2 linked regions of the Streptomyces sp. 2114.4 genome follow. The protein of the gene in region 1 binds, or shares a complex with, the protein of each later gene. Links are inferred from orthologs where the notes say so. Each region holds a gene or a part of one and is shown on either strand. Other genes may lie near its edges. The genes, in order: secY and secG.

The links.
Region 2: the proteins of secY (region 1) and secG are in contact, whole or in part, in a crystal structure (PDB 5AWW), measured with the Thermus thermophilus proteins. The link is inferred for Streptomyces sp. 2114.4 from one-to-one orthologs. Residues at the interface, in WP_096411648.1 of Thermus thermophilus: Leu14, Gln16, Arg17, Phe20, Ile34, Pro35, Pro37, Ile72, Arg108, Arg109, Asn112, Gln113, Arg116, Ile117, Ile120, Pro145, Gly146, Trp147, Phe152, Phe155, Val156, Val159, Thr160, Val162, Ala163, Gly164, Ala166, Leu167, Trp170, Glu173; in WP_223903268.1 of Thermus thermophilus: Tyr5, Ile9, Tyr12, Leu13, Ala16, Leu19, Val20, Val23, Leu24, Gln26, Glu27, Pro28, Gln30, Gly31, Ala32, Asp34, Leu35, Met36, Gly37, Gly38, Ser39, Ala40, Asp41, Leu42, Phe43, Ala45, Arg46, Val48, Tyr53, Thr56.

Annotation. Positions count from the first base shown.
Region 1 is NZ_FYEY01000001.1:3,460,855-3,475,669, reverse strand. The notes cover bases 11,614-14,611. They hold secY (preprotein translocase subunit SecY), read left to right. Parts: upstream 11,614-12,454; coding sequence 12,455-13,768; downstream 13,769-14,611. Other genes in these bases: map (type I methionyl aminopeptidase), read left to right, coding at 14,548-14,611; CFW40_RS15000 (adenylate kinase), read left to right, coding at 13,768-14,424; rplO (50S ribosomal protein L15), read left to right, coding at 11,773-12,228; rpmD (50S ribosomal protein L30), read left to right, coding at 11,614-11,771. Outside these bases: tuf (elongation factor Tu), read left to right, coding at 130-1,323; CFW40_RS38915 (SUKH-3 domain-containing protein), read right to left, coding at 1,535-1,792; rpsJ (30S ribosomal protein S10), read left to right, coding at 2,533-2,841; rplC (50S ribosomal protein L3), read left to right, coding at 2,856-3,500; rplD (50S ribosomal protein L4), read left to right, coding at 3,509-4,159; rplW (50S ribosomal protein L23), read left to right, coding at 4,159-4,482; rplB (50S ribosomal protein L2), read left to right, coding at 4,522-5,358; rpsS (30S ribosomal protein S19), read left to right, coding at 5,371-5,652; rplV (50S ribosomal protein L22), read left to right, coding at 5,696-6,043; rpsC (30S ribosomal protein S3), read left to right, coding at 6,043-6,870; rplP (50S ribosomal protein L16), read left to right, coding at 6,876-7,295; rpmC (50S ribosomal protein L29), read left to right, coding at 7,295-7,519; rpsQ (30S ribosomal protein S17), read left to right, coding at 7,519-7,800; rplN (50S ribosomal protein L14), read left to right, coding at 7,910-8,278; rplX (50S ribosomal protein L24), read left to right, coding at 8,282-8,605; rplE (50S ribosomal protein L5), read left to right, coding at 8,605-9,165; and 7 more genes. UniProt on the Bacillus subtilis protein: The central subunit of the protein translocation channel SecYEG. Consists of two halves formed by TMs 1-5 and 6-10.
Region 2 is NZ_FYEY01000001.1:1,821,481-1,836,264, forward strand. The notes cover bases 6,648-9,614. They hold secG (preprotein translocase subunit SecG), read right to left. Parts: upstream 8,266-9,614; coding sequence 8,029-8,265; downstream 6,648-8,028. Other genes in these bases: CFW40_RS07995 (MFS transporter), read right to left, coding at 6,648-7,353; CFW40_RS08000 (RNA polymerase-binding protein RbpA), read right to left, coding at 7,538-7,873; tpiA (triose-phosphate isomerase), read right to left, coding at 8,407-9,183; pgk (phosphoglycerate kinase), read right to left, coding at 9,189-9,614. In the rest of the region: tal (transaldolase), read left to right, coding at 1-860; zwf (glucose-6-phosphate dehydrogenase), read left to right, coding at 867-2,399; glucose-6-phosphate dehydrogenase assembly protein OpcA, read left to right, coding at 2,396-3,436; pgl (6-phosphogluconolactonase), read left to right, coding at 3,433-4,215; pgi (glucose-6-phosphate isomerase), read right to left, coding at 4,357-6,009; more of CFW40_RS07995, read right to left, coding at 6,067-6,647; more of pgk, read right to left, coding at 9,615-10,391; gap (type I glyceraldehyde-3-phosphate dehydrogenase), read right to left, coding at 10,507-11,511; DNA-binding protein WhiA, read right to left, coding at 11,767-12,756; uridine diphosphate-N-acetylglucosamine-binding protein YvcK, read right to left, coding at 12,747-13,808; RNase adapter RapZ, read right to left, coding at 13,805-14,749; excinuclease ABC subunit UvrC, read right to left, coding at 14,746-14,784. UniProt on the Bacillus subtilis protein: Involved in protein export. Participates in an early event of protein translocation.

The sequences.
Region 1 (14,815 bases):
CTTTAGGCTTGACACCGTCTGATGGGGTAATCCCCGCAATCCGCGAGGATTGCCCCGTCAGCCGGCATCCCAGCAAAGATCACCTGGCGCCGATGAGTAAGGCGTACAGAACCACTTCAGGAGGAACCAGTGGCGAAGGCGAAGTTCGAGCGGACTAAGCCGCACGTCAACATCGGCACCATCGGTCACATTGACCACGGTAAGACGACCCTCACGGCCGCCATTACCAAGGTGCTGCACGACGCGTACCCGGAGCTGAACGAGGCCTCGGCCTTCGACCAGATCGACAAGGCTCCTGAGGAGCGCCAGCGCGGTATCACGATTTCGATCGCGCACGTCGAGTACCAGACGGAGAACCGTCACTACGCCCACGTCGACTGCCCCGGTCACGCGGACTACATCAAGAACATGATCACGGGTGCGGCGCAGATGGACGGCGCCATCCTCGTGGTTGCCGCCACCGACGGCCCGATGCCGCAGACCAAGGAGCACGTGCTCCTGGCCCGCCAGGTCGGCGTTCCGTACATCGTTGTCGCCCTGAACAAGGCCGACATGGTGGACGACGAGGAGATCCTGGAGCTCGTCGAGCTCGAGGTCCGTGAGCTCCTCTCCGAGTACGAGTTCCCCGGCGACGACGTTCCGGTCGTCAAGGTCTCGGCGCTCAAGGCGCTCGAGGGCGACAAGGAGTGGGGCGACTCCGTCCTCAAGCTCATGGCCGCCGTCGACGAGGCGATCCCGCAGCCCGAGCGTGACGTCGACAAGCCGTTCCTGATGCCGATCGAGGACGTCTTCACGATCACCGGCCGTGGCACCGTTGTCACCGGTCGTATCGAGCGTGGTGTCCTCAAGGTCAACGAGACCGTCGACATCATCGGCATCAAGACCGAGAAGACCACCACCACGGTCACCGGTATCGAGATGTTCCGGAAGCTTCTCGACGAGGGCCAGGCCGGTGAGAACGTCGGTCTGCTGCTTCGCGGTATCAAGCGCGAGGACGTCGAGCGCGGCCAGGTCATCATCAAGCCGGGCTCGGTCACGCCGCACACCTCGTTCGAGGCCCAGGCGTACATCCTGTCGAAGGACGAGGGTGGCCGTCACACCCCCTTCTTCAACAACTACCGCCCGCAGTTCTACTTCCGTACCACGGACGTGACCGGCGTCGTGACCCTCCCCGAGGGCACCGAGATGGTCATGCCGGGCGACAACACCGAGATGTCGGTCGAGCTGATCCAGCCGGTCGCCATGGAGGAGGGCCTGAAGTTCGCCATCCGTGAGGGTGGCCGGACCGTCGGCGCCGGCCAGGTCACCAAGATCAACAAGTAATTCCGTTGATCCGGTTGATCCGGTCGTAGCTCCCCGGAGCTCACAAGGAGCCCCGCTCACCGTCAGGTGGGCGGGGCTCCTTGGCGTTCGGGTCGGGGTCTTCGGTGGGTCAGGAGAGGTATTCCTCGATGGGCTGAAGGCGCACCGTGTACAGGTGGGAAAATGCTTCGTGCATTCCTGTTCCTGCGTAGTAGGCGCCGGTGTGGTGCAGTTAGTACATCCGATTATCGGGGTCCATTGCCACGAGCCCGTTCTGGATTCTTTCCCACCCAATGGGAAATACTGGCTGTCGCGTATCGTCCATGGTGTCGGAGATCTGCTCGGCCGTATCGCTGCAGAATCTTGCGCAGGCGTTGAAGCGGTCTGTGTGCCCGGCGGCAGGGAAGAAGGGCACGTCGAGGGGCCCGTACGAGCGCAGGACGTCCTCCGCTTCCGGGAAGAGTCTGGCCTGGCAACCGTGTGCTGTCAGGTCGGCAAATGGCGAACTCCGCTAATTCCCGGACCCTTTCGGATGCGTCGCGAGCGGGGTGCCATCCGGCGTCAGCAAAGAGTTGATCGATCTCTGCCCGTGTCGGCGCGATCGGCATGTCCGGGCCCCTTCGTGCTGCGGATATTCTGTTTCGCCGGTAGCGGCGACCGACTGCGTTATTCCGTGACGAGGGGGACGGCTAACGGATCGCGGAACACGGAAGCGTTACCGCCGGCCCGATGAGCCGCCATCCGCTGCGTGCAGCCCACGGGCCGCCGGTGTGAAGTGAGTCAGGGTGGTGGCGGCCCTGGTTCCCGCCGCTCCGTTGGCCCGCCGCGGCCGAGGGGGCACCCGCTCAGCCCGGCGGTCGGGTAGTGTCTCCCGCTTCAGTTGGCCAGTGCCGTGGCCTGTATGGCACACTGTCCAGGTTGCTCGGTTGAGTGCCGATGCTGCGCGCCTCCCGCCGGGAGGACCGGAAGCGAGTCCCAGGTATTCGTCGTCCCTTCTCAGGGTCGGAAATACGGGAATCTTCCGGGAAGCGTCAGCGGGGTGCCTCGGCCAGGCGCCCGGTGGGTGTCCTACCCCCACGCATTCCTTCCAGAGGGATCCTCCTTGTGGGGATTTACCGGAAGGCGCGCGACACGCCCGACCGCGGGGGTCGGAGGTAGGGCGGTGCTCCTCACGGAGCACAGCACATCGGGTCCCAGAGCGTTTACGAGAGACAGGACTACGAAGTAGCCATGGCGGGACAGAAGATCCGCATCCGGCTCAAGGCCTACGACCACGAGGTCATCGACTCCTCGGCGAAGAAGATCGTCGAGACGGTGACCCGTACTGGTGCGTCGGTCGCGGGCCCGGTGCCGCTGCCCACTGAAAAGAACGTGTACTGCGTCATCAAGTCGCCGCACAAGTACAAGGACTCGCGCGAGCACTTCGAGATGCGCACGCACAAGCGCCTGATCGACATCCTCGACCCGACGCCCAAGACCGTTGACTCGCTGATGCGCCTGGACCTTCCGGCCGGCGTTGACATCGAGATCAAGCTCTGAGAGGCGCGGAAGAGATGGCTAAGCAGATCAAGGGCATCCTGGGCGAGAAGCTCGGCATGACCCAGGTCTGGGACGAGAACAACCGTGTCGTCCCGGTGACCGTGGTGAAGGCCGGCCCCTGTGTCGTTACCCAGGTGCGCACCAATGACCAGGACGGTTACGACTCCGTCCAGATCGCCTTCGGCGAGATCGACCCGCGCAAGGTGAACAAGCCCCTCAAGGGCCACTTCGCGAAGGCCGACGTCACCCCCCGTCGTCACCTCGTCGAGGTCCGTACCGCCGACGCCGGCGAGTACACCCTCGGCCAGGAGCTGACCGCTGAGACCTTCGAGTCCGGCGTCAAGGTGGACGTGACCGGCAAGAGCAAGGGCAAGGGCTTCGCCGGTGTCATGAAGCGTCACGGCTTCCATGGCGGCAAGGCCTCCCACGGTGCCCACCGCGTGCACCGTAAGCCTGGCTCCATCGGTGGCTGTGCCACCCCGGGCCGCGTGTTCAAGGGCATGCGGATGGCCGGCCGTATGGGCAATGAGCGGGTCACCACCCAGAACCTGACCGTCCATGCCGTTGACGCGGAGAAGGGCCTGCTGCTCATCAAGGGCGCAGTTCCTGGTCCGAACGGCGGCCTCGTCCTGGTCCGTACCGCGGCCAAGGGGGCCTGAGGTAACCGATGAGCACCATTGACATCCTTTCGCCGGCAGGCGACAAGGCCGGTAGCGTCGAGCTCCCCACGGAGATCTTCGACGCCAAGGTCAGCGTTCCGCTGATCCACCAGGTCGTTGTCGCGCAGCTGGCCGCGGCCCGTCAGGGCACGCACAAGACCAAGACTCGCGGCGAGGTCCGCGGCGGTGGCAAGAAGCCGTACCGCCAGAAGGGCACCGGCCGTGCGCGTCAGGGTTCGACCCGCGCGCCGCAGTTCGCCGGCGGTGGCATCGTCCACGGCCCCGTGCCGCGTGACTACAGCCAGCGGACCCCGAAGAAGATGAAGGCCGCCGCCCTGCGCGGTGCCCTCACCGACCGGGCCCGCAACAGCCGCATCCACGTCGTTTCCGGCGTGGTCGAGGGCGACATCTCCACCAAGGCCGCCAAGACTCTCCTCGGCAAGGTCAGCGAGCGCAAGAACGTGCTCCTGGTCGCCGAGCGCAGCGACGAGGCCGCGTGGCTGTCCGCCCGCAACCTGCCCCAGGTTCACATCCTGGAGCCGGGCCAGCTGAACACGTACGACGTGCTCGTCTCCGACGACGTGGTCTTCACCAAGGCCGCTTTCGAGTCCTTCGTGTCTGGCCCCAAGGCCGCTGAGACCGAAGGGAGCGACGCCTGATGACTGAGGCCGTCGTCACCAGCAAGACCTTCTCGGACCCGCGTGACGTGCTCGTCAAGCCGGTTGTCTCGGAGAAGAGCTACGCCCTGCTGGACGAGAACAAGTACACGTTCATCGTCGCGCCGGGCGCGAACAAGACCCAGATCAAGCAGGCCGTCGAGGCGGTCTTCTCGGTCAAGGTCACCGGGGTCAACACGATCAACCGGCAGGGCAAGCGCAAGCGCACCCGCACCGGTTACGGCAAGCGTGCGAACACCAAGCGCGCCATCGTGACCCTCGCCGAGGGCGACCGTATCGACATCTTCGGCGGCCCGGTCTCCTAACGGAGTCCGAGTCGTCCGGAATCGGACGAGGACTGAGAAATGGGTATCCGCAAGTACAAGCCGACGACCCCGGGCCGTCGTGGCTCCAGCGTCGCCGACTTTGTCGAGATCACGCGGTCCACGCCGGAGAAGTCGCTGGTCCGCCCGCTGCACAGCAAGGGCGGCCGTAACAACGCCGGTCGTGTGACCGTTCGCCACCAGGGCGGTGGCCACAAGCGCGCCTACCGAGTGATCGACTTCCGTCGTCACGACAAGGACGGCGTGCCGGCCAAGGTCGCGCACATCGAGTACGACCCGAACCGCACCGCGCGCATCGCGCTCCTGCACTACGCAGACGGCGAGAAGCGCTACATCATCGCGCCCCGTGGCCTGGTCCAGGGTGCTCGGATTGAGAACGGCGCTGGCGCCGACATCAAGCCGGGCAACAACCTGCCGCTGCGTCACATCCCCGTGGGTACGACGATCCACGCGATCGAGCTGCGTCCGGGCGGCGGTGCGAAGTTCGCCCGCTCGGCCGGTGCCTCCGTGCAGCTGCTGGCGAAGGAGGGCCGCATGGCTCACCTTCGTATGCCGTCCGGTGAGATCCGCCTGGTCGACGTGCGCTGCCGCGCCACCGTCGGCGAGGTCGGCAACGCCGAGCAGTCGAACATCAACTGGGGTAAGGCCGGCCGCATGCGCTGGAAGGGCGTCCGCCCGACCGTGCGTGGTGTCGTGATGAACCCCGTCGACCACCCGCACGGTGGTGGTGAAGGCAAGACTTCCGGTGGTCGCCACCCGGTCTCGCCGTGGGGTCAGAAGGAGGGTCGTACTCGTTCGCCGAAGAAGGCGAGCAACAAGTACATCGTCCGCCGCCGCAAGACGAACAAGAAGCGCTAGGAGCGGGTTTAGATGCCGCGCAGTCTCAAGAAGGGGCCCTTCGTCGACGACCACCTTTCCAAGAAGGTGGATGTTCAGAACGATGCCGGCACCAAGAACGTCATCAAGACCTGGTCCCGCCGCTCGATGATCGTCCCGGCCATGCTCGGCCACACGATCGCGGTGCACGACGGCCGCAAGCACGTCCCGGTGTTCGTCACCGAGTCGATGGTCGGCCACAAGCTCGGCGAGTTTGCGCCGACCCGCACCTTCCGCGGCCACGAGAAGGACGACCGCAAGTCGCGGCGTCGTTGATCGGCGGAGTGCGAAGACTATGACTGACACCGAAGGGACAACCATGGAAGCCAGGGCCCAGGCGCGGTACATCCGCGTCACGCCCATGAAGGCCCGCCGCGTGGTGGACCTTATCCGTGGCATGAATGCCACGGAGGCTCAGGCGGTCCTGCGTTTCGCCCCGCAGGCCGCGAGCGTGCCGGTGGGCAAGGTGCTGGACAGCGCCATTGCCAACGCCGCGCACAACTACGACCACACCGACGCCGGCAGCCTCGTCATCTCCGAGGCGTACGTCGACGAGGGCCCGACCCTGAAGCGGTTCCGTCCGCGCGCCCAGGGCCGTGCCTACCGGATCCGCAAGCGGACCAGCCACATCACCGTGGTCGTCAGCAGCAAGGAAGGAACCCGGTAATGGGCCAGAAGGTTAACCCGCACGGGTTCCGGCTCGGCATCACCACCGACTTCAAGTCGCGGTGGTACGCCGACAAGCTGTACAAGGACTACGTCAAGGAAGACGTCGCCATTCGTCGCATGATGACGAAGGGCATGGAGCGCGCCGGTATCTCCAAGGTGGAGATCGAGCGCACCCGTGAGCGCGTCCGCGTTGACATCCACACCGCTCGTCCGGGCATCGTCATCGGCCGCCGCGGCGCCGAGGCGGACCGCATCCGCGGCGAGCTGGAGAAGCTGACCGGCAAGCAGGTCCAGCTGAACATCCTCGAGGTCAAGAACCCCGAGACCGATGCTCAGCTCGTGGCCCAGGCCGTCGCCGAGCAGCTGTCCTCCCGCGTCTCCTTCCGTCGCGCCATGCGTAAGAGCATGCAGTCGACGATGAAGGCCGGCGCCAAGGGCATCAAGATCCAGTGTGGTGGCCGTCTCGGCGGCGCCGAGATGTCCCGCTCGGAGTTCTACCGCGAGGGCCGTGTGCCCCTGCACACGCTCCGTGCGAACGTCGACTACGGCTTCTTCGAGGCCAAGACCACCTTCGGCCGCATCGGCGTGAAGGTCTGGATCTACAAGGGCGACGTCAAGAACATCGCCGAGGTGCGTGCCGAGAACGCTGCCGCCCGTGCGGGTAACCGCCCGGCTCGCGGTGGCGGCAACGACCGCCCGCGCCGCGGTGGCGAGCGTGGCGGCCGCGGTGGCCGCAAGCCGCAGCAGCAGGCCGCCGCTGCCGAGGCCCCCAAGGCCGAGGCCGCAGCCGCTGCTCCGGCGGAGACCCCCGGAACGGAGGCCTGACCGACATGCTGATCCCTCGCAGGGTCAAGCACCGCAAGCAGCACCACCCGAAGCGCAGCGGTATGGCCAAGGGTGGCACCGAGCTGGCCTTCGGTGAGTACGGCATCCAGGCCGTCACCCCGGCTTACGTGACGAACCGTCAGATCGAGTCCGCTCGTATCGCGATGACCCGTCACATCAAGCGTGGCGGCAAGGTCTGGATCAACATTTACCCGGACCGCCCGCTCACGAAGAAGCCGGCCGAAACCCGCATGGGTTCCGGTAAGGGTTCTCCGGAGTGGTGGGTCGCGAACGTCAAGCCCGGTCGGGTGATGTTCGAGCTGTCCTTCCCGAACGAAAAGGTTGCCAAGGAGGCGCTGACCCGCGCCGCCCACAAGCTTCCGATGAAGTGCCGCATCGTGCGGCGCGAGGCAGGTGAGTCGTGATGGCGGCCGGTACCAAGGCGACCGAGCTGCGCGAGCTGAATGACGAGGACCTCGTCGGCAAGCTTCGTGAGGCCAAGGAGGAGCTGTTCAACCTCCGCTTCCAGGCGGCGACCGGACAGCTCGAGAACCACGGTCGGCTCAAGTCCGTCCGTAAGGACATCGCCCGGATCTACACCCTGATGCGTGAGCGCGAGCTGGGCATCGAGACGGTGGAGAGCGCCTGATGAGCGAGAAGAATGTGACTGAGACGAACGAGCGCGGTTTCCGCAAGACCCGTGAGGGTCTCGTCGTCAGCGACAAGATGGACAAGACCGTCGTCGTCGCCGTCGAGGACCGCGTCAAGCACGCGCTGTACGGCAAGGTCATCCGCCGTACCAACAAGCTCAAGGCGCACGACGAGCAGAACGCTGCCGGCGTCGGCGACCGCGTCCTCCTGATGGAGACCCGGCCGCTGTCCGCCACCAAGCGCTGGCGCATCGTCGAGATCCTCGAGAAGGCCAAGTAATCCCTCCTAGGGGGACCCCCTAGGAACAGTTCCGCCAGGCTCGGCAGGGGCTTCGTCTCGTACGAGGCGGCGCCCCTGCCGGGAACCGGCAGACACACAGGAGATAGACGTGATCCAGCAGGAGTCGCGACTGCGGGTCGCCGACAACACTGGTGCGAAGGAGATCCTTTGCATCCGTGTTCTCGGTGGTTCCGGTCGCCGCTACGCGGGCATCGGTGACGTCATCGTCGCCACCGTGAAGGATGCGATCCCCGGTGGCAACGTGAAGAAGGGTGACGTCATCAAGGCGGTCATCGTTCGGACCGTCAAGGAGCGCCGCCGTCCGGACGGCTCGTACATCCGCTTCGACGAGAACGCGGCCGTCATCCTCAAGAACGATGGCGACCCCCGCGGCACCCGCATCTTCGGCCCCGTGGGCCGGGAGCTGCGCGAGAAGAAGTTCATGAAGATCATCTCGCTCGCGCCGGAGGTGCTGTAACCGATGAAGATCAAGAAGGGCGACCTGGTCCAGGTCATCACCGGTAAGGACAAGGGCAAGCAGGGCAAGGTCATCCAGGCCTTCCCCCGCGAGGACCGTGTCCTGGTCGAGGGTGTCAACCGGGTCAAGAAGCACACCAAGGCCGGACAGACCGCTCGTGGTTCGAAGACCGGCGGCATTGTGACGACCGAGGCCCCTGTCCACGTGAGCAACGTTCAGCTCGTCGTGGAGAAGGACGGCAACAAGGTCGTCACCCGCGTCGGATACCGCTTCGACGACGAGGGCAACAAGATCCGCGTTGCCAAGCGGACCGGTGAGGACATCTGATGACTGCCACCACCAACGCGCCGCGTCTCAAGACGCGCTACCGCGAAGAGATCGCCGGGAAGCTGAAGGACGAGTTCTCGCTCGAGAACGTCATGCAGATCCCCGGTCTGACCAAGATCGTGGTCAACATGGGTGTGGGCGACGCCGCCCGCGACTCCAAGCTGATCGAGGGCGCCATCCGCGACCTCACCACGATCACCGGACAGAAGCCGGCCGTCACCAAGGCCCGTAAGTCCATCGCGCAGTTCAAGCTGCGTGAGGGCCAGCCGATCGGTGCCCACGTCACCCTCCGCGGTGACCGCATGTGGGAGTTCCTGGACCGCCTGCTGTCGCTGGCGCTGCCGCGCATCCGCGACTTCCGTGGTCTGTCCCCGAAGCAGTTCGACGGTCGGGGCAACTACACCTTCGGTCTCACGGAGCAGGTCATGTTCCACGAGATCGACCAGGACAAGATCGACCGGACGCGGGGCATGGACATCACCGTGGTCACCACGGCGTCCAACGACGATGAGGGCCGCGCCCTGCTTCGTCACCTCGGCTTCCCGTTCAAGGAGAACTGACCGTGGCGAAGAAGGCTCTGATCGCTAAGGCGGCTCGTAAGCCGAAGTTTGCTGTCCGCGCGTACACGCGTTGCCAGCGCTGCGGCCGTCCGCACTCCGTCTACCGCAAGTTCGGCCTGTGCCGCGTGTGCCTTCGTGAGATGGCTCACCGTGGCGAGCTGCCGGGCGTGACCAAGAGCTCCTGGTAATCCCCTAGTTGGGATGACCAGAAGCTCTCGGTAAGCATTCGGCCGGCGGGCGCCCGCCCCCCTTTTCCCGTAGGGTAGAAGGGTTTGGGCGCCCCGCCGCCCGAGACCGACCGCGGGCCGAGCCCGCATAAAGTCGCTTACTACGCCGTAGGTCCCCGCGCCGCACCCGTCCCGACTCTGATCGGGGAGAGGGATGGCGCACATAGGAAACCCCGGCGAGAGAGGCCGAAGGCCAATTCATGACCATGACTGATCCCATCGCAGACATGCTGACCCGTCTGCGGAACGCGAACTCGGCATACCACGACACCGTCGTGATGCCGCACAGCAAGATCAAGTCGCACATCGCGGAGATCCTCCAGCAGGAGGGCTACATCACCGGCTGGCGCGTCGAGGACGCCGAGGTTGGCAAGAACCTCGTCCTCGAGCTGAAGTTCGGCCCGAACCGCGAGCGCTCGATCGCCGGCATCAAGCGGATCTCGAAGCCGGGCCTGCGGGTCTACGCAAAGTCCACCAACCTGCCGAAGGTCCTCGGCGGCCTGGGCGTGGCGATCATCTCCACGTCCCACGGTCTCCTGACCGGTCAGCAGGCCAGCAAGAAGGGCGTGGGTGGGGAAGTCCTCGCCTACGTCTGGTAACCAGGGAACGGAGGAATAGCTAATGTCGCGTATTGGCAAGCTGCCCATCCAGGTTCCCGCTGGTGTGGACGTCACCATCGATGGCCGTACGGTCGCGGTGAAGGGCCCCAAGGGTTCTCTCTCGCACACCGTCGCGGCGCCCATCGAGGTCGCCAAGGGTGAGGACGGTCTGATCACCGTCTCGCGCCCGAACGACGAGCGTCAGAACAAGGCCCTGCACGGCCTGTCCCGCACGCTGGTGGCGAACATGATCACCGGCGTGACCCAGGGCTTCAGCAAGGCGCTCGAGATCAGCGGTGTCGGTTACCGCGTCCAGGCGAAGGGCTCCAACCTGGAGTTCTCCCTGGGCTACAGCCACCCGATCCTGATCGAGGCCCCCGAGGGCATCTCCTTCAAGGTCGAGTCCCCGACCAAGCTCAGCGTCGAGGGCATCGACAAGCAGAAGGTCGGCGAGGTTGCGGCGAACATCCGCAAGCTGCGCAAGCCTGACCCGTACAAGGCCAAGGGCGTCAAGTACGCCGGCGAGGTCATCCGCCGCAAGGTCGGAAAGGCTGGTAAGTAAGCCATGGCATACGGTGTGAAGATCGCCAAGGGCGACGCTTACAAGCGGGCCGCCGCGAAGCGGCGCCACATCCGCATCCGTAAGCGGATTTCGGGTACCCCGGAGCGCCCGCGTCTGGTGGTGACGCGGTCCAACCGTGGCATCACCGCTCAGGTCATCGACGACATCGCGGGCCACACGCTGGCCTCGGCGTCGAGCCTGGACGCGTCGATCCGTGGTGGCGAGGGCGACAAGAGCGCTCAGGCCAAGCAGGTCGGTTCCCTGGTCGCCGAGCGTGCCAAGGCCGCCGGTGTCGAGGCCGTCGTGTTCGACCGTGGTGGCAAGCAGTACGCCGGGCGGATTGCCGCTCTGGCCGACGCCGCCCGCGAAGCCGGGCTGAAGTTCTAAGCCCCGGTTCCGGAGCTAGCGGACGTAACAGAGAGAGGTAAATCCAATGGCTGGACCCCAGCGCCGCGGGAGCGGTGCCGGTGGCGGCGAGCGGCGGGACCGGAAGGGTCGCGACGGTGGCGCTGCCGCCGAGAAGACCGCATACGTTGAGCGCGTTGTCGCGATCAACCGTGTCGCCAAGGTTGTCAAGGGTGGCCGTCGCTTCAGCTTCACCGCGCTGGTCGTGGTGGGCGATGGTGACGGCACCGTAGGTGTCGGTTACGGCAAGGCCAAGGAAGTTCCGGCTGCCATCGCCAAGGGCGTGGAAGAGGCCAAGAAGAACTTCTTCAAGGTCCCCCGTATCCAGGGCACCATCCCTCACCCCATCCAGGGCGAGAAGGCTGCGGGCGTCGTCCTGCTCAAGCCGGCTTCCCCCGGTACCGGTGTGATCGCCGGTGGCCCCGTGCGTGCCGTTCTGGAGTGCGCGGGCATCCACGACGTGCTGAGCAAGTCGCTCGGTTCGTCGAACCCGATCAACATCGTGCACGCCACGGTGGAGGCGCTCTCGGGGCTGCAGCGTCCCGAGGAGATCGCCGCCCGTCGTGGCCTGCCGCTGGAGGACGTTGCTCCCGCCGCTCTGCTGCGGGCGCGTGCCGGGGTGACCGCGTAATGGCGCACCTCAAGATCACGCAGACGAAGTCCTTCATCGGTAGCAAGCAGAACCACCGCGACACCCTCCGTTCGCTGGGCCTCAAGCGGCTCAACGACGTGGTTGTCAAGGAGGACCGCCCCGAGTTCCGCGGCATGGTGCACACCGTCCGCCACCTCGTGACGGTTGAGGAGGTCGACTGACATGGCGGAGAACAACCCGCTGAAGGTCCACAACCTCCGGCCCGCCCCGGGTGCCAAGACCGCCAAGACCCGTGTCGGTCGTGGTGAGGCGTCCAAGGGTAAGACCGCTGGTCGTGGTACCAAGGGCACGAAGGCCCGTTACCAGGTTCCGGAGCGCTTCGAGGGTGGGCAGATGCCCCTCCACATGCGCCTCCCGAAGCTGAAGGGCTTCAAGAACCCCGCCCACAAGCAGTTCCAGGTCGTGAACCTGGACAAGCTGGCCGCGCTCTACCCGCAGGGTGGCGAGGTCACGGTGACCGACCTGGTCGCCAAGGGCGCGGTGCGCAAGAACGAGCTCGTCAAGGTGCTCGGCACCGGCGAGATCTCCGTGGCGCTGCAGGTGACGGTTGACGCCGTTTCCGGCTCCGCCAAGGAGAAGATCGCCGCCGCCGGCGGCACCGTCACCGAACTCATCTGAGTTCGCTGACTCAACTGACCGGGGATGCCCATCGTTTGGGGCATCCCCGGTTGGTCGTTCCACGGGGGTATGGTCGCCGGTAAGGTGGGATGGACTGTTGTTTTCCGGGCTCTGGCCCGGACCCCCGCCGCGCGGGCCGTGTCCGCGCGGTTTTTGCCCGCTCCGTATTCGTCGATCCTCAAGACCGTCACCTCTCGCACTCAAGGCGGGAGGCGCAGGAGGCACCGTGCTCACCGCGTTCGCCCGAGCGTTCAAGACGCCCGACCTGCGCAAGAAGCTGCTGTTCACATTGGGCATCATCGTGCTCTACCGGATCGGCGCACACGTCCCGGTCCCCGGGGTCAACTATGCGAACGTCGAGACCTGCATGAAGCAGGCCGGCGGGAGCAGCGGGTTGTTCGCCCTGGTGAACATGTTCAGCGGTGGTGCGCTGCTGCAGATCACGATCTTCGCGCTGGGGATCATGCCGTACATCACGGCGAGCATCATCCTCCAGCTGCTGACCGTGGTGATCCCGCGACTGGAAGCCCTCAAGAAGGAGGGCCAGTCCGGACAGGCGAAGATCACCCAGTACACCCGCTACCTGACCGTGGCGCTCGCCATCCTGCAGGGCACCGGCCTGGTGGCCACGGCCCGCAGCGGTGCGCTCTTCCAGAGCTGCCCGGTCGCCAGCGAGATCGTCCCCAGCGACTCGATCTTCACCACGATCACCATGGTCATCACGATGACCGCCGGCACCGGTCTGATCATGTGGCTCGGTGAGCTCGTCACCGACCGCGGTATCGGCAACGGCATGTCGATCCTGATGTTCATCTCCATCGCGGCCGGCTTCCCGGGCGCCCTGTGGCAGATCAAGCTCACCGGCAAGCTGGCCGACGGCTGGATCGAGTTCTTCGCGGTGATCGCGGTCGGCCTGGCGATGGTCGCCCTGGTGGTCTTCGTCGAGCAGGCCCAGCGGCGCATCCCGGTGCAGTACGCGAAGCGGATGATCGGCCGCCGGTCCTATGGCGGTACGTCCACGTACATCCCGCTCAAGGTGAACCAGGCGGGTGTGATTCCCGTCATCTTCGCGTCATCGCTGCTCTACATTCCAGCCCTCATCGCACAGTTCAGCGGGTCGAAGGCGGCATGGGCGACGTGGATCGCCACCAACTTCACCAAGGGAAATCACCCGGTTTACATCGTTACGTACTTCCTGCTGATCGTGTTCTTCGCCTTCTTCTACGTCGCCATCAGCTTCAACCCCGAAGAAGTTGCCGACAACATGAAGAAGTATGGTGGCTTCATCCCGGGTATCCGGGCTGGTCGCCCGACGGCCGAGTACCTCAGCTACGTGCTCAACCGGATCACGTGGCCGGGCTCGCTGTACCTGGGGCTGATCGCGCTCGTACCAACAGTGGCGTTGGTGCTTTTCAACGCGAACCAGAACTTCCCGTTCGGCGGGACGAGCATCCTGATCATCGTGGGTGTGGGTCTGGAGACCGTGAAGCAGATCGAGAGCCAGCTTCAGCAGCGCAACTACGAAGGGTTCCTCCGCTGATGCGAATCGTCCTCGTCGGACCCCCGGGGGCCGGCAAGGGTACGCAGGCTGCGTACCTTGCCAAGAACCTCGAGATCCCGCACATCTCCACGGGGGACCTGTTCCGCGCCAACATCAGCCAGGGCACGCCCCTCGGCCGCGAGGCGAAGTCGTACATGGACGCCGGCAACCTGGTGCCCGACTCGGTCACCATTGCGATGGCCGAGGACCGTATGGAGCAGGCCGACGCGGCAGGCGGTTTCCTCCTGGACGGCTTCCCGCGCAACCTTGGCCAGGCCAAGGCGCTGGACGAGTACCTCAAGGACAAGAACCTCAAGCTGGACGCCGTCTTGGACCTGGAGGTCCCGGAGGACGAGGTCGTCAAGCGGATCGCCGGCCGGCGCATCTGCCGCAACGACTCCAGCCACGTCTTCCACGCGGAGTACAACAAGCCGAAGGCCGAGGGCGTCTGTGACGTCTGCGGCGGCGAGCTGTACCAGCGGGACGACGACCGCGAGGAGACCGTCCGCAAGCGGCTCGAGGTCTACCACACCGAGACCGAGCCGATCATCGACTACTACAAGGACCAGGACCTGGTCGTCACCATCCCCGCCATGGGGAAGGTCGACGAGGTCACCCGGCGCTCCATGGCGGCCCTGCCGTCGCGGGACGCGTAGCAGCACACGGTCTCCGATACGGCCGCGGTGCCCGCAAGGGCTACCGCGGCCGTATCGTGTACGGGGCGGTCGTCACGGCCGCCGGATATGCGTTGCAGTCGGTTCAGGAAGGCGCCAGCCGTCATGGTGGAGATCAAGACCCCCGAGCAGATCGCGAAGATGCGCGAGGCGGGGCTGGTGGTCGCCGCCATTCACGCGGCGACCCGCGAGGCCGCGGTGCCCGGCGCCACGACCAAGGACCTGGACGACGCGGCACGCAAGGTGCTCGCCGAGCACGGAGCGAAGTCGAACTTCCTCGGTTACGGCGGCTTCCCCGCGACGATCTGCACCTCGGTCAACGATGTCGTGGTCCACGGCATCCCCGACACCGAGACGGTGCTGCAGAACGGCG
Region 2 (14,784 bases), 1.6 Mb from region 1 along the record:
ACGCCGCCGACATCCTGCGCCCGGTCTTCGACGCCACCGGCGGCCAAGACGGCCGGGTCTCCATCGAGGTGGACCCGCGCCTGGCACACCACACCGTCCCGACCATCGCCGAGGCCAAGCAGCTGGCCTGGCTGGTGGACCGCCCCAACACGCTGATCAAGATCCCGGCCACCAAGGCGGGCCTCCCGGCGATCACCGAGGTCATCGGCCTGGGCATCAGCGTCAATGTCACGCTCATCTTCTCGCTGGAGCGCTACCGCGAGGTCATGGACGCCTACCTGGCGGGCCTGGAGAAGGCCAAGGCCGCAGGCCTGGACCTGTCCCTGATCCGCTCGGTCGCGTCGTTCTTCGTGTCCCGGGTGGACACCGAGATCGACAAGCGCCTGGAGAAGCTGGGCACGGACGAGGCCAAGGCCCTCAAGGGCAAGGCCGCGCTGGCCAACGCCCGGCTGGCCTACCAGGCGTACGAGGAGGTCTTCTCCTCGGAGCGCTGGGCCGCCCTCGACAAGGCCGGCGCCAACAAGCAGCGTCCGCTGTGGGCCTCGACCGGCGTCAAGGACCCCGCGTTCAAGGACACCCTGTACGTCGAGGACCTGGTCGCCCCGGGCACGGTCAACACCATGCCGGAGGCCACCCTGGAGGCCACCGCCGACCACGGCCGGATCACCGGTGACACCGTGCGCGCCGGCTACGACGCCGCCAAGGCCGACCTGGCGGCGACCGAAGCGCTCGGGATCTCGTACGACGAGGTCGTACAGGTCCTGGAGGACGAGGGCGTGGAGAAGTTCGAGGCGTCCTGGAACGACCTGCTCAAGTCCACGGAGGCGGAGCTCAAGCGCCTCGCTCCCTCGGAGGGCTGATCTCCCTTGTCTGATGCACACGGAGCCAACCCGCTTCGTGACGCCCTGGACCGACGGCTCCCGCGTATCGCGGGGCCGTCGGGCCTGGTGATCTTTGGCGTCACGGGCGATTTGTCCCGTAAAAAGCTGATGCCCGCCGTCTACGACCTGGCCAACCGCGGTCTGCTGCCGCCGGGTTTCTCGCTCGTCGGGTTCGCCCGCCGCGAGTGGGAACACGAGGACTTCGCGCAGGAGGTGTACGCGGCGGTCAAGGAGCACTCGCGTACGCCGTTCCGCGAGGAGGTCTGGCAGCAGCTGGTCCAGGGCTGCCGCTTCGTCCAGGGCAACTTCGACGACGACGAGGCCTTCGAGACGCTGAAGGAGACGATAAGCGAACTCGACAAGGCCCAGGGCACCGGCGGCAACTTCGCCTTCTACCTGTCCGTACCGCCGAAGTTCTTCCCCCAGGTCGTCCAGCAGCTGAAGAAGCACGGGCTGGCCGACCAGAAGGAGGACTCCTGGCGGCGCGCGGTCATCGAGAAGCCCTTCGGTCACGACCTGAAGAGCGCCCAGGAGCTCAACCGGATCGTCCACGAGGTCTTCCCGCCCCACGAGGTCTTCCGGATCGACCACTACCTGGGCAAGGAGACGGTCCAGAACATCCTGGCGCTGCGGTTCGCCAACACGATGTTCGAGCCGCTGTGGAACCGCAGCTATGTCGACCACGTCCAGATCACGATGGCCGAGGACATCGGCATCGGCGGCCGGGCCGGCTACTACGACGGCATCGGCGCCGCCCGTGACGTCATCCAGAACCACCTCCTCCAGCTGCTCGCGCTGACCACCATGGAGGAGCCCGCCTCCTTCGAGGCGGATGCGCTGGTCGCGGAGAAGACCAAGGTGCTGGGCGCGGTCCGGCTGCCCAAGGACCTCGGCAAGGAGACGGTCCGCGCGCAGTACGCGGAGGGCTGGCAGGGCGGCGAGAAGGCCGTCGGCTACCTCCAGGAAGACGGCATCGACCCCAAGTCGAAGACCGACACCTATGCCGCGATCAAGCTGTCGATCGACAACCGCCGCTGGGCGGGCGTCCCCTTCTACCTGCGCACCGGCAAGCGCCTCGGCCGCCGCGTCACCGAGATCGCGGTGGTCTTCCAGCGTGCGCCCCACTCCCCCTTCGACCGCACCGCCACCGAGGAACTGGGGCAGAACGCCCTGGTCATCCGGGTGCAGCCGGACGAGGGCGTGACCGTCAGGTTCGGCTCCAAGGTCCCGGGCACCTCGATGGAGGTACGGGACGTGTCGATGGACTTCGCCTACGGCGAGTCCTTCACGGAGTCCAGCCCCGAGGCCTACGAGCGGCTGATCCTCGATGTGCTGCTCGGCGACGCCAACCTCTTCCCGCGTGTGGAGGAGGTGGAGCAGTCCTGGCGGATCCTCGACCCGATCGAGACGTACTGGGAGAAGCACGGCAGGCCCGCGCAGTACCCGGCGGGCAGCTGGGGCCCCGCCGAGGCGGACGAAATGCTCGCACGAGACGGACGGAGCTGGCGTCGGCCATGAAGATCGATTTGACGGAAACCACGTCCAGCAAGATCAACAAGGCGCTGGTCGAGGGACGCCGCGCGATCGGCACCCCGGCCATAGGCATGGTGCTCACCCTCGTCATCGTCACCGACGAGGAGAACGCCTACGACGCCCTGAAGGCGGCCAACGACGCGTCCCGTGAGCACCCCTCGCGCACCCTCGTCGTCATCAAGCGGGTCAGCCGGTCGCCGCGCGACCGCGCCAAGGCCCGCCTCGACGCCGAGGTCCGGCTCGGCACGGACGCCGGCACCGGCGAGACGGTCATACTCCGCCTCTACGGCGATGTGATCGACCACGCCCAGTCGGTGGTGCTCCCGCTGCTGCTGCCGGACGCACCGGTCGTGGTCTGGTGGGCGGTGAACGCCCCGCTGGACCCGGCCAAGGACCCGCTCGGCGCGCTGGCCCAGCGCCGGGTGACCGATGCCTACGCCGCCGAGCAGCCCATCGAGGAGCTGGCGGCGCGCGCTGACACCTACACCCCGGGTGACACCGATCTGGCCTGGGCCCGCATCACGCCCTGGCGCTCGATGCTGGCGGCGGCGCTCGACCAGGCCCCCTGCACGGTGACCTCGGCCGAGGTCACCGGCGAGGAGTTCAACCCCAGCTGCGAGCTGCTCGCCATGTGGCTGGCCGACCGGCTGCAGGTCCCGGTCACCCGCAAGGTGTCCGACGGCCCGGGGCTGACGGCCGCACGGATGGAGTCCAGCACCGGTGCGATCGTGCTGGACCGCCCGGACGGTTCGCTGGCCACGCTCTCGATACACGGCCAGCCCGACCGCGCGGTGGCGCTCAAGCGGCGGGACACCGCCGAGCTGCTGGCCGAGGAACTGCGCCGGCTCGACCCGGACGAGATCTACGCCGGTGCCCTGAAGTACGGCGTGGACCGGCTGGGTGACACCGCCGGCGGGCAGCCGGCGGCCGGCGAACCGGCGGCCGGCGAGCCGGAGGCAGGTAAGGATGCCCCGGCCAAGCCCACGGCGAAGAAGGCAGCCAAGAAGGCAGCCGCCAAGTGAGCGCTCCACAGGTCGTCGTCCACCGCGACAAGGAGCTGATGGCCAAGGCCGCGGCGGCCCGGCTGATCACGAAGATCGTGGATGCCCAGGCCGCCCGCGGCTTCGCCTCCGTGGTCCTGACCGGCGGGCGCAACGGCAACGGGCTGCTCGCGGCCCTCGCCGAGGCGCCCGCCCGCGACGCCGTGGACTGGTCCCGGCTCGACCTGTGGTGGGGCGACGAGCGGTTCCTGCCGGACGGCGATCCGGAGCGCAACTACACCCAGGCCCGGCAGGTGCTGCTGGACAGCGTCCCGCTGGACCCGGCACGGGTGCACCCCATGCCCCCGTCGGACGGCCCGTACGGCAAGGACGCCGACGCCGCCGCCGAGGCGTATGCGGCCGAACTGGCCGCCGTGGCAGGGCCCGAGGACCACGGACCGGTGCCCTCCTTCGACGTCCTGCTGCTGGGCGTCGGCCCGGACACCCATGTGGCCTCGCTCTTCCCCGAGCTGCCTGCCGTCTACGAGCAGGAGCGGACGGTGGTGGGGGTGCACGGCGCCCCCAAGCCGCCGCCCACCCGCACCTCGCTGACCCTGCCCGCGATCCGCGCGGCACGGGAGGTCTGGCTGCTGGCGGCCGGTGAGGACAAGGCCAACGCCGCGGCCATCGCCCTCTCCGGCGCCGGGGAGGTCCAGGCTCCGGCGGCCGGCGCACGGGGCCGCAGCCGGACCCTGTGGCTGCTGGACGGGGCGGCGGCGGCGCAACTGCCGCGCGGCCTCTACCCGCCGGCGTCGGCCTGAACGCCGCCGCAGCAGGAGCCCATACCGAAGGCCCCGCGCCCTGAAGGGTGCGGGGCCTTCGGCGTTGCCGTGGTCACCGGGCGGCGCTGCCGGTGGTCCCGGCCGTGTCGGTGATCCCGACACCCCCGGTGCCCCCGGCGATCAACGCCCGCGCAGCTCCCGGTACTTGGCGACCAGGCCGGCCGTGGAGGCGTCGAGGCCCGGCACCTCCGCGCCGTCCGTCAGGGCCGGTTCGACGCGCTTGGCCAGGACCTTGCCCAGCTCCACGCCCCACTGGTCGAAGGAGTCGATGTTCCAGACCGCACCCTGGACGAACACCTTGTGCTCGTAGAGCGCGATCAACTGGCCCAGCACGGACGGGCTGAGTTCACCGGCCAGGACGGTGGTGGTGGGGCGGTTGCCCGGGAAGGTCTTGTGCGGCACCAGTTCCTCGGCCACGCCCTCGGCTCGCACCTCCTCGGGCGTCTTGCCGAAGGCCAGCGCCTGGCCCTGGGCGAACAGGTTGGCCATCAGCAGGTCATGCTGGGCGACCAGGCCCGGCTGCAGGTCGTCGACCGGCCGGGCGAAGCCGATGAAGTCGGCCGGGATCATCTTCGTGCCCTGATGGAGCAGCTGGTAGTAGGCGTGCTGGCCGTTCGTGCCGGGCGTGCCCCAGACGACGGGGCCGGTCTGCCAGCCGACCCGGTGGCCCTCGCGGTCCACGGACTTGCCGTTGGACTCCATGTCCAGCTGCTGCAGATAGGCGGTGAACTTGGAGAGGTAGTGGCTGTAGGGCAGCACGGCATGCGACTGGGCGTCCCAGAAGTTGCCGTACCAGATGCCGAGCAGACCCAGCAGCAGCGGGGCGTTCTCCTCCGGCGGGGCGCTGCGGAAGTGCTCGTCGACGAGGTGGAAGCCGGCCAGCATCTCGCGGAAGCGCTCCGGGCCGATCGCGACCATCAGCGACAGGCCGATGGCGGAGTCGTAGGAGTAGCGGCCGCCGACCCAGTCCCAGAACTCGAACATGTTGTCCGTGTCGATACCGAACTCCGCGACCTTCCCTGCGTTGGTCGACACCGCCACGAAGTGCTTGGCGACGGCCTCCTGGCCGGCTCCCAGACCGGTCAGCAGCCAGTCGCGCGCGGAGGTGGCGTTGGTGATGGTCTCGATGGTGGTGAAGGTCTTCGAGGCGACGATGAACAGCGTCTCGGCCGGGTCCAGGTCGCGGACCGCCTCGTGCAGATCGGCGCCGTCCACATTGGAGACGAAGCGGAACTGCATGTCCCGGTGGGTGAAGGCGCGCAGCGCCTCGTACGCCATCGCCGGGCCCAGGTCCGAGCCGCCGATACCGATGTTGACGACGGTCTTGATCCTCTTGCCGGTGTGACCCTTCCAGTCGCCGGAGCGGATCCGGTCGGCGAAGGTCCCCATCCGCGTCAGGACGTGGTGCACCCCGGGGACGACGTTCTCGCCGTCGCTCTTGATGGCCTCGGAGGCGGGGGCACGCAGTGCGACGTGCAGCACGGAACGCCGCTCGGTGATGTTGATCTTCTCCCCGCGGAACATCGCGTCCCGCAGCTCGGCCACCCCGCGCACCGCGGCCAGGTCGCGCAGCAGCCCCAGCGTCTCGTCGGTGACCAGATGCTTGGAGTAGTCCAGGTGCAGATCGCCGACCTGGAGGGTGTAGCGCTCGGCGCGCCCCGGGTCCCGCTCGAACAGCTCGCGCAGCTGCACCTGCGCCAGCTGCTCCCGGTGCTTGCTCAGCGCCGTCCACTCAGGCAACTGATCGAGCCTGCTGCGGCCTTCTGCGTTCATCTCGGACATCAGCCTTCTTCATCTCGTACCGGCCCCGCCATCTCCCAACCTAATTGATCAGGGCGCGGTAGGAGGTATCTGTCCGCTGTCGGACGAGGCGCCGTCGGGGAGCTGAAGAACGGGTGTCAACGCGACGGCTCCCAGGGCCAGCAGGGCGGCGGCCAGCAGCGCGGGGGCGTTGGGCCCGAAGGCCGTGGCGGCCGCACCGCCGCACAGCGCGCCGAGCGGTGTCCCGGCGACGGAGACCGTACGGAAGGCGGAACTGATCCTTCCGAGCATCCCGGCCGGGCTGCGCCGCTGCACGGCCGTGGTCTCCAGGACGTTCCACACCATGCCGGCGAAGCCGAACAGCCCCAGGAGCAGCGCCGCGAGCCAGACCGAGCGCAGCGTACCGAAGCCCACCAGGGTCACCGCCTGGAGCACTCCGGCGAGCAGCAGGGTGCGGCCGGTGCCGCCGACCGCGGCGATCGTCCGGTCCGCGAGGAGACCGCCCAGCACCATCCCGATGCCGTAGCCGGTGGTCACGACGGCATAGCCGAAGTCCCCGGCACCCAGCCAGCCCTTGACGACCACCACCAGGGTCGCGATCAGCGCGCCGATGCCGATATTGCCCAGCGCCACCGACACACAGAACGCGCGCAGCACCCGGTCGCGCCACAACTGCCGTATCCCCTCGGCGATTTCGCGCCGGACGGTGCGCCCTGCGGTGGCCGGCCGCCCGGCCGGCGGGGCGGTGCGCAAGGAGGCGACGAGGACGGCCGCGACAAGATAGGTGGCCGCGTCGGCCAGGAACGGGAGGGCGGCACCGAGCGCGATCAGCACCGGGGCCAGCGGTCCGCCGGCGAACCGGCCGGCCAGCTCCTGACCAGTCATCAGCCGGGCGTTGGCGGCAGCCAGCTTCTCCTTGGGCACCACCGCGGGCAACAGGGCCGTGGCGGCGTTGTCGAACAGGGTCTGGAGGGTGGTGAGCGCGAAGGACAGCGCGAGCAGCAGAGCGATGCCCGCCCGGTCGAGCGCCACGGCCAGCGCGAAGCCGGCCATCAGCAGCCCGCGCAGCACATCGACCGCCCACATCGCCCGCCGCTGGTCCACCCGGTCGGCCACCGCACCGCCCAGCAGCCCGAAGAGCAGCCAGGGGGCGAAGCCACAGGCCGTGACGAGCGAGATCAGCAGGGGATCGTCCGTCAGGGAATAGGCGAGCAGCGGCAGTGCCGTGCCGCGCAGGGCGTCACCGAAACGGGAGACGGCGGCGGCGGCCCACAGCCGGCCGAAGCCGCCGCCCCGGACGGGCCCGCCCGTGCCCACCGCTGAGCCCGCCTTCGTGCCCGCTCCGCTGTCCGTCATGCCGCCGCCCCCGTCCGCGTCGCCCGCATCGTTCACGTACGGAAACGGTACGGGCGACCACTGACAGCGGCCCTCGGGCAACTTCCCCATCCGCTGCCTCAGATGCGCGTACCAACGCGGACGGCCCGGCCGGAGGGGAGGTGTCCCCTCCGGCCGGGCCGACCGAGATGAGCTGGCTGATCCGTCAGATTTCGCCGCGGAGCTTGGCAAGCGCCTCCGCGAGGATCGCCTCACCGTCGGCGTCGCTGCGGCGCTCCCGGACGTAGGCGAGGTGGGTCTTGTAGGGCTCGGTGCGCGGCGGGTCCGGCGGGCTGTCCCGGTCCTTGCCTGCCGGGAAACCACAGCGCGGGCAGTCCCAGGTGTCCGGAACCTGCGCGTCGCCGGCGAAGCTGGGCTGCGTCTCGTGCCCGTTGGAGCACCAGAAGGAGATGCGGGTGCGCGGCGCGGACTCGCCGCGCTCGGCCTCCCCCATCGGCCCCGCCCCGACCCGACTTCCTCGGATCGCGTTGCCACTTGCCACGGTCGTAACTCCCTGCGTCATGGTGCTGCACAGCCTCTCGCAGCAGCTGGGCTGCGGAACGCCCCAGTCTACGTAAGGCCCAACGCGCGTCCAGTGGCTGGAGTTACCCGTCCGAGGACGCCTGCCTCATGATAGGCCGCGCCTCCGACGCATTGTCAGTTGCCGAGCTTCATCAGGATGCCGAGCACGACGATGCAGGCGAACCACAGCAGACCGATCACGATGGTGATGCGGTCGAGGTTGCGCTCGGCGACCGAGGAGCCACCGACCGAGGACTGCATGCCGCCACCGAACATGTCGGACAGGCCGCCGCCCTTTCCCTTGTGCATGAGCACCAGCATCATCAGCAGCAGGCTGAAGACGATGAGGGCGATCGAGAACCCGATGACCACGGCTGGACCAACTCTCTAGGACTGACGGACGGAGGTATGGATCACGATATCGGTAACAAATGGTGCGGGGCCGGGGGCGGTGCTGCTGCACCGGTCCCGGCCCCGACAGGGTACGACGAGGGCTCCCCCTCGTCATAGCTGCTACTGGTCGCGGAAGCGGACGATCTTCACAAACTCGTCCGCGTCCAGCGCCGCGCCGCCGATCAGCGCGCCGTCGACGTCGGGCTGCGCCATGATCGCGGCGACATTGCCGGACTTGACCGAGCCGCCGTACTGGATGCGGACCTTGTCGGCCAGCTCCTGGCTGTACAGCTCGGCGAGGCGGCCGCGGATGGCACCGCAGACCTCCTGCGCGTCCTCGGGGGTGGCGACCTCGCCGGTGCCGATGGCCCACACCGGCTCGTACGCGATCACGATCGTCTCGGCCTGCTCGGCCGGGACGTCCGCCAGACCACCGTCGACCTGGGCGAGGGTGTGCGCGACCTGGTTGCCGGCCTTGCGTACGTCCAGGCCCTCACCGACGCACAGGATCGGGGTGATGCCATGCTTGAAGGCGGCCTTGACCTTGGCGTTGCAGATCTCTTCGTTCTCGCCGTGGTACTGGCGGCGCTCGCTGTGGCCGATCGCCACGTACGCGCACTTGAGCTTGGCCAGCATCGGGCCGGAGATCTCGCCGGTGTAGGCACCGGAGTCGTGCGCGGAGATGTCCTGGGCGCCGTACTTGATCTTGAGCTTGTCGCCGTCGACCAGCGTCTGCACCGAACGCAGATCGGTGAAGGGCGGCAGGACCGCGACCTCCACGGCGTCGAAGTCCTTGTCGGCGAGGGCGAAGGCGAGCTTCTGGACGTGGGCGATGGCCTCGAGGTGGTTGAGGTTCATCTTCCAGTTGCCCGCCATCAGCGGGGTGCGGTCAGTCACGTTGTTCAGTCCTCCAGAGCGGCGAGGCCGGGCAGCGTCTTGCCTTCGAGGTATTCGAGGCTGGCGCCGCCGCCGGTCGAAATATGGCCGAATGCATTCTCGTCGAAGCCCAGCAGGCGCACGGCGGCGGCCGAGTCACCGCCGCCGACGACGGTGAAGGCGTCCGAGTCCAGCAGCCCCTTCGCGACGGCCTCGGTGCCGCCGGCGTAGTCGGGGTGCTCGAAGACGCCCATCGGGCCGTTCCAGAAGACGGTGGCCGCGTCGGCGAGCTTCGCGGCGTAGAGCTCGCGGGTCTTCGGGCCGATGTCCAGGCCCTCCTTGTCGGCCGGGATGGCGTCCGCGGCGACGATGTCGGGGTGGGCCGGGGCCTTGGTCTTCAGGTCCGGGAACTCGCCGGAGACCAGCACGTCGACGGGGAGGACGAACTCCACACCGCGCTTCTCGGCCCGCGCCAGGTACTCCAGGCAGGCCGGGACCTGGTCCTCCTGGAGCAGCGAGATGCCGACCTCGTGGCCCTTGGCCTTGAGGAAGGTGTACGCCATCCCGCCGCCGACCAGGATGCGGTCGGCCTTCTCGATCAGCTGGTCGATGACGGCGAGCTTGTCGGAGACCTTGGCGCCGCCGAGCACGACGGCGTAGGGGCGCCGGACGTCCTCGGTGAGCTTCTTCAGGACGCGCACCTCGGTGGCGATCAGATCGCCGGCGGCGTGCGGAAGGCGCCGGGGCAGGTCGTAGACGGAGGCGTGCTTGCGGTGCACGGCACCGAAGCCGTCGCCCACGTACAGGTCCGCGAGGGCGGCGAGACGGTCGGCGAAGGCGGCGCGCTCGGCGTCGTCCTTGCTGGTCTCGCCCGCGTTGAAGCGAAGGTTCTCCAGCACGGCCACCTGGCCGTCGGCCAGCGCGGCCGTCACGGACGCGGCGGACTCACCGACCGTGTCGGTCGCGAACGCCACGGCCTGCCCGAGGATTTCCCCCAGCCGCCCGGCCGCGGGGGCCAGCGAGAAGGCCGGGTCCGGGGCGCCCTTGGGGCGGCCCAGGTGGGAGGCGACGATCACCTTGGCGCCGCGCTCGACGAGCTTGGCGATCGTCGGGGCAACGGCGCGGATCCGGCCGTCGTCGGTGATGGTGGTGCCGTCCAGCGGCACGTTCAGGTCGGCGCGGACAAAGACCCGCTTACCGGCTACCTGGAGGTCGTCGATCGTCTTCATGAGGAATGACTCCATCACATGGGTCGGTCGGTCGCGGAACGGGGCTCGTGCGACGCCTCATCGCGTCACACGAGCCCCGTCCCCACATCTCGGTGTCCCGGGCGTCAGCCAGGGATCAGAGCTGGCCGCCGACGAAGGTGGTCAGGTCCACCAGGCGGTTGGAGTAGCCCCACTCGTTGTCGTACCAGCCGACGACCTTGACCTGCTTGCCCTGCGACATGGTCAGCTGGGAGTCGAAGGTGCAGGAGGCCGGGAAGTTCACGATGTCCGAGGAGACGATCGGGTCCTCGGTGTACTCGAGGATGCCCTTGAGCTGGCCCTCGGCGGCCTTCTGGAAGGCGGTGTTGATCTCTTCCTTGGTGACCTCGCGGTCGAGTTCCAGGACCAGGTCGGTGACCGAGCCGGTGGGGACGGGCACGCGCATGGCGATGCCGTCCAGCTTGCCCTTGAGCTGCGGGAGGACCAGGGCGGTGGCCTTGGCGGCACCCGTCGAGGTCGGGATGATGTTCTCCGCGGCGGCGCGGGCGCGGCGCAGGTCGCTGTGCGGGAAGTCCAGGATGCGCTGGTCGTTGGTGTAGGCGTGGACCGTGGTCATCATGCCCTTGACGATGCCGAAGTTCTCGTCGAGAACCTTCGCCATCGGCGCCACACAGTTGGTGGTGCAGGAGGCGTTGGAGATGACGTGGTGCTGGGCGGCGTCGTACTTGTCCTGGTTGACGCCCATCACGATGGTGATGTCCTCGTCCTTGGCGGGCGCGGAGATCAGGACCTTCTTGGCGCCGGCCGCGAGGTGCTTCTCGGCGTCGGCCTTCTTGGTGAAGATGCCGGTCGACTCGATGACGATGTCGGCGCCGAGCTCGGCCCACGGGAGGTTGGCCGGGTCGCGCTCGGCCATCGTTTTGAAGGTCTGGTTGCCGACCGTGATGCTGTCGTCGGTGTGGCTGACGGGCTGCTTGAGACGACCCAGGATGGTGTCGTACTTCAGCAGGTGAACCAGGGTGGCGTTGTCGGTCAGGTCGTTGACACCGACGATCTCGATGTCCGCGCCCTGCTCCAGGAGCGCGCGGAAGTAGTTGCGACCAATGCGGCCGAATCCGTTAATGCCTACGCGGATCGTCACGAACCGATCTCCTCGTTGGTACGCCGGCGCAGTTACCGGCGAGCTGTATGGGATGTCCCCGACCGCCTCCGACCCTACCCCCTGTAAGAGACGTACGTGACATTGACATCGAGGCCGAAAGGTGCTCAAGTGAGCGCCCTTCAGCCCCTCTGACGCGCGCCGTTATGCGCCCCTCAGCGCCCCTGTACAAAGAGGCGCCCCCGGCGCCCGATACGGGCGCCGGGGGCGCAGACGAAGCAGGACCGGGCTTCCTTTTCAGCCCACCATGCCTTCGGCGAGTTCCTCGGTGAGGTTGGATTCGGTGCCGGGGATGCCGAGGTCCTGGGCGCGCTTGTCGGCCATCGCCAGCAGCCGGCGGATCCGGCCGGCGACGGCGTCCTTGGTCAGCGGCGGGTCGGCGAGGGCACCCAACTCCTCCAGGGACGCCTGCTTGTGCTCCATGCGCAGCCGGCCGGCCGCCGCAAGGTGCTCGGGGACCTCCTCGCCCAGGATCTCCAGGGCCCGCTGGACCCGGGCGCCCGCGGCGACCGCGGCGCGCGCCGAGCGGCGGAGGTTGGCGTCGTCGAAGTTGGCCAGACGGTTGGCGGTGGCCCGCACCTCGCGGCGCATCCGCCGCTCCTCCCACGCCAGCACCGACTCGTGCGCGCCGAGCCGCGTCAGCAGCGCGCCGATCGCGTCACCGTCACGGACGACGACGCGGTCCACGCCGCGTACCTCACGGGCCTTGGCGCCGATGCCGAGCCGGCGGGCGGCGCCGACGAGGGCGAGCGCCGCCTCGGGACCGGGGCAGGTGACCTCCAGGGACGAGGAGCGGCCGGGCTCGGTCAGCGAGCCGTGGGCCAGGAAGGCGCCGCGCCAGGCCGCCTCGGCGTCGCAGGTCGCGCCGGAGACCACCTGCGGCGGCAGCCCGCGGATGGGGCGCCCGCGGCCGTCGACCAGCCCGGTCTGGCGCGCCAGCTGATCACCGCCGGCCACGACCCGTACGACATAGCGGCTGCCGCGCCGCAGGCCGCCGGGGGCCATCACCACCAGGTCGGAGCTGTGCCCGAAGATCTCCAGGATGTCCTTGCGCAGCCGCCGGGCGGCGATGCCCGTGTCCAGCTCCGCCTCGATCACGATGCGCCCGCTGACCAGGTGCAGACCGCCCGCGAACCGCAGGATCGACGAGACCTCCGACTTCCGGCAGCAGGTCCGGGTGACGGGGAGCCGGGAGATTTCATCCTTCACCGCTGCCGTCATCGCCATGGGCCGATCCTTCCATGCATCCGAAAAATACGGTCGTACGCGGCTGCCAGCAGCTCCGGGTCGTGCCGGTCGGGGGCTCCCCCGGCGCTCGACCGGGCGTCGTCTCCTTGTGCGGCGACCGCCGCCAGCTCGACCTCGCTGCCGACCAGCTGCTTCGCGACAACCGTCAGACCTTCGATGTCGGGCACGGCGGCCTTGTCGGCCAGCACCACGTCGAAGGCGAGTTTAGGGGCGTGTCGGGCCAAAACCTCCAAATGACGCTGCGGGGAGAAGCCATCGGTTTCGCCCGGTTGGGGCGCAAGGTTGAGCGAAAGGACTTTTCGGGCCTTGGTCTCCTCCAGCGCCTCGCGCAGCTCAGGCACCAGCAGATGCGGGATCACGGAGGAGAACCAGGAGCCCGGTCCGAGCACCACCCAATCGGCGTCACGTACGGCGGCGACCGCCTCGGGGACGGCCGGCGGGTCCTCGGGGACCACGTGGACGGACTGCACCTCGCCGCGGGTGAGCGCGACGGTGGCCTGGCCGCGGACCGTGGTGATCGCGTCCGGCCGGCCCTCCTCATGGCCCTTGACCTGGGCCTGGAGTTCCAGGGGCACCGCGGACATGGGCAGTACCCGGCCGTGCGCGCCGAGCAGCCTGCCGACCAGGTCGAGCGCCTGGACATGGTCGCCGAGCTGTTCCCACAGCGCGACGATCAGCAGATTGCCGACCGCGTGGTCGTGCAGCTCGCCCTCGCTCGTGAAGCGGTGCTGGATCACCCGGGACCAGGTCTGGCCCCAGTCGTCGTCGCCGCACAGCGCGGCCAGCGCCTTGCGCAGATCGCCGGGTGGCAGGACGCCCAGTTCATCGCGGAGGCGCCCGCTGGAGCCACCGTCATCGGCGACCGTGACCACGGCGGTCAGGTCACCGGTGATCCGGCGCAGCGCGGTCAGCGAGGCGGACAGGCCCATGCCGCCGCCCAGTGCCACCACCTTGGGGGTGGCCCCCTTCGTCATACGGCCGCTGGGAACGAAGCGCCGGACCTTGCGCAGCCGTGGCGCCCGCCCGCTCACTCGCGCCCCATGTCCCGGTGGACGACGACGGTTTCCACCCCTTCGGAGACCAGCCGGCGGGCAAGCTTCTCGGACATCGCCACACTGCGGTGCTTGCCACCCGTGCAGCCCACGGCGATGGTCACATAGCGCTTGCCCTCACGGCGGTAGCCCTCGGCCACGATCCGCAGCAGCTCGGCGTAGCCGTCCAGGAACTCCTTGGAGCCCGGCTGGCTGAAGACGTAACTGGAGACCTCGTCGTTGAGGCCGGTGAAGGGGCGCAGCTCGGGGACCCAGTGCGGGTTGGGGATGAAGCGGCAGTCGATGACCATGTCGGCGTCGACCGGCAGGCCGTACTTGAAGCCGAAGGACATGACCGTGGCGCGCAGCTCGGGGACCTCTTCGCCGGCGAACTGGGCGTCCATCTTGGCGCGGAGTTCGTGGACGTTGAGGCTGGAGGTGTCGATGACCAGGTCGGCGTCGCCGCGCAGCTCGCGCAGCAGATCCCGCTCGGCGACGATGCCGTCGACGATCCGTCCGTCGCCCTGGAGGGGGTGCGGGCGGCGCACCGACTCGAAGCGGCGCACCAGGGCCTCGTCGGAAGACTCAAGGAAGACGATGCGGCGCTTGACGTTCTGCGCGTCGAGGGTGGCCAGCGACTCCTTGAGGTTGGCGAAGAAGCGGCGGCCGCGGACGTCGACGACGACCGCGATCCGGGCGACATTGCCCTGCGAGCGGGCGCCCAGCTCGACCATCGGCGCGATCAGCTCGGGCGGGATGTTGTCGACGACGAACCAGCCGAGGTCCTCCAGACACTTCGCGGCCGTACTGCGGCCGGCACCGGACATCCCGGAGATGATCACCAACTCGGGGATCGCGGCGCTCTCGCCCTGGTCGGTCGTGCCCGTGCTCACCTGTGCACCGTCTCTCTCGGTTTCCTGCGCTTCGTGCGGTGTACTCATCGTTCCTGCCCCCGTTCTGCCGACAACGCGGCCGG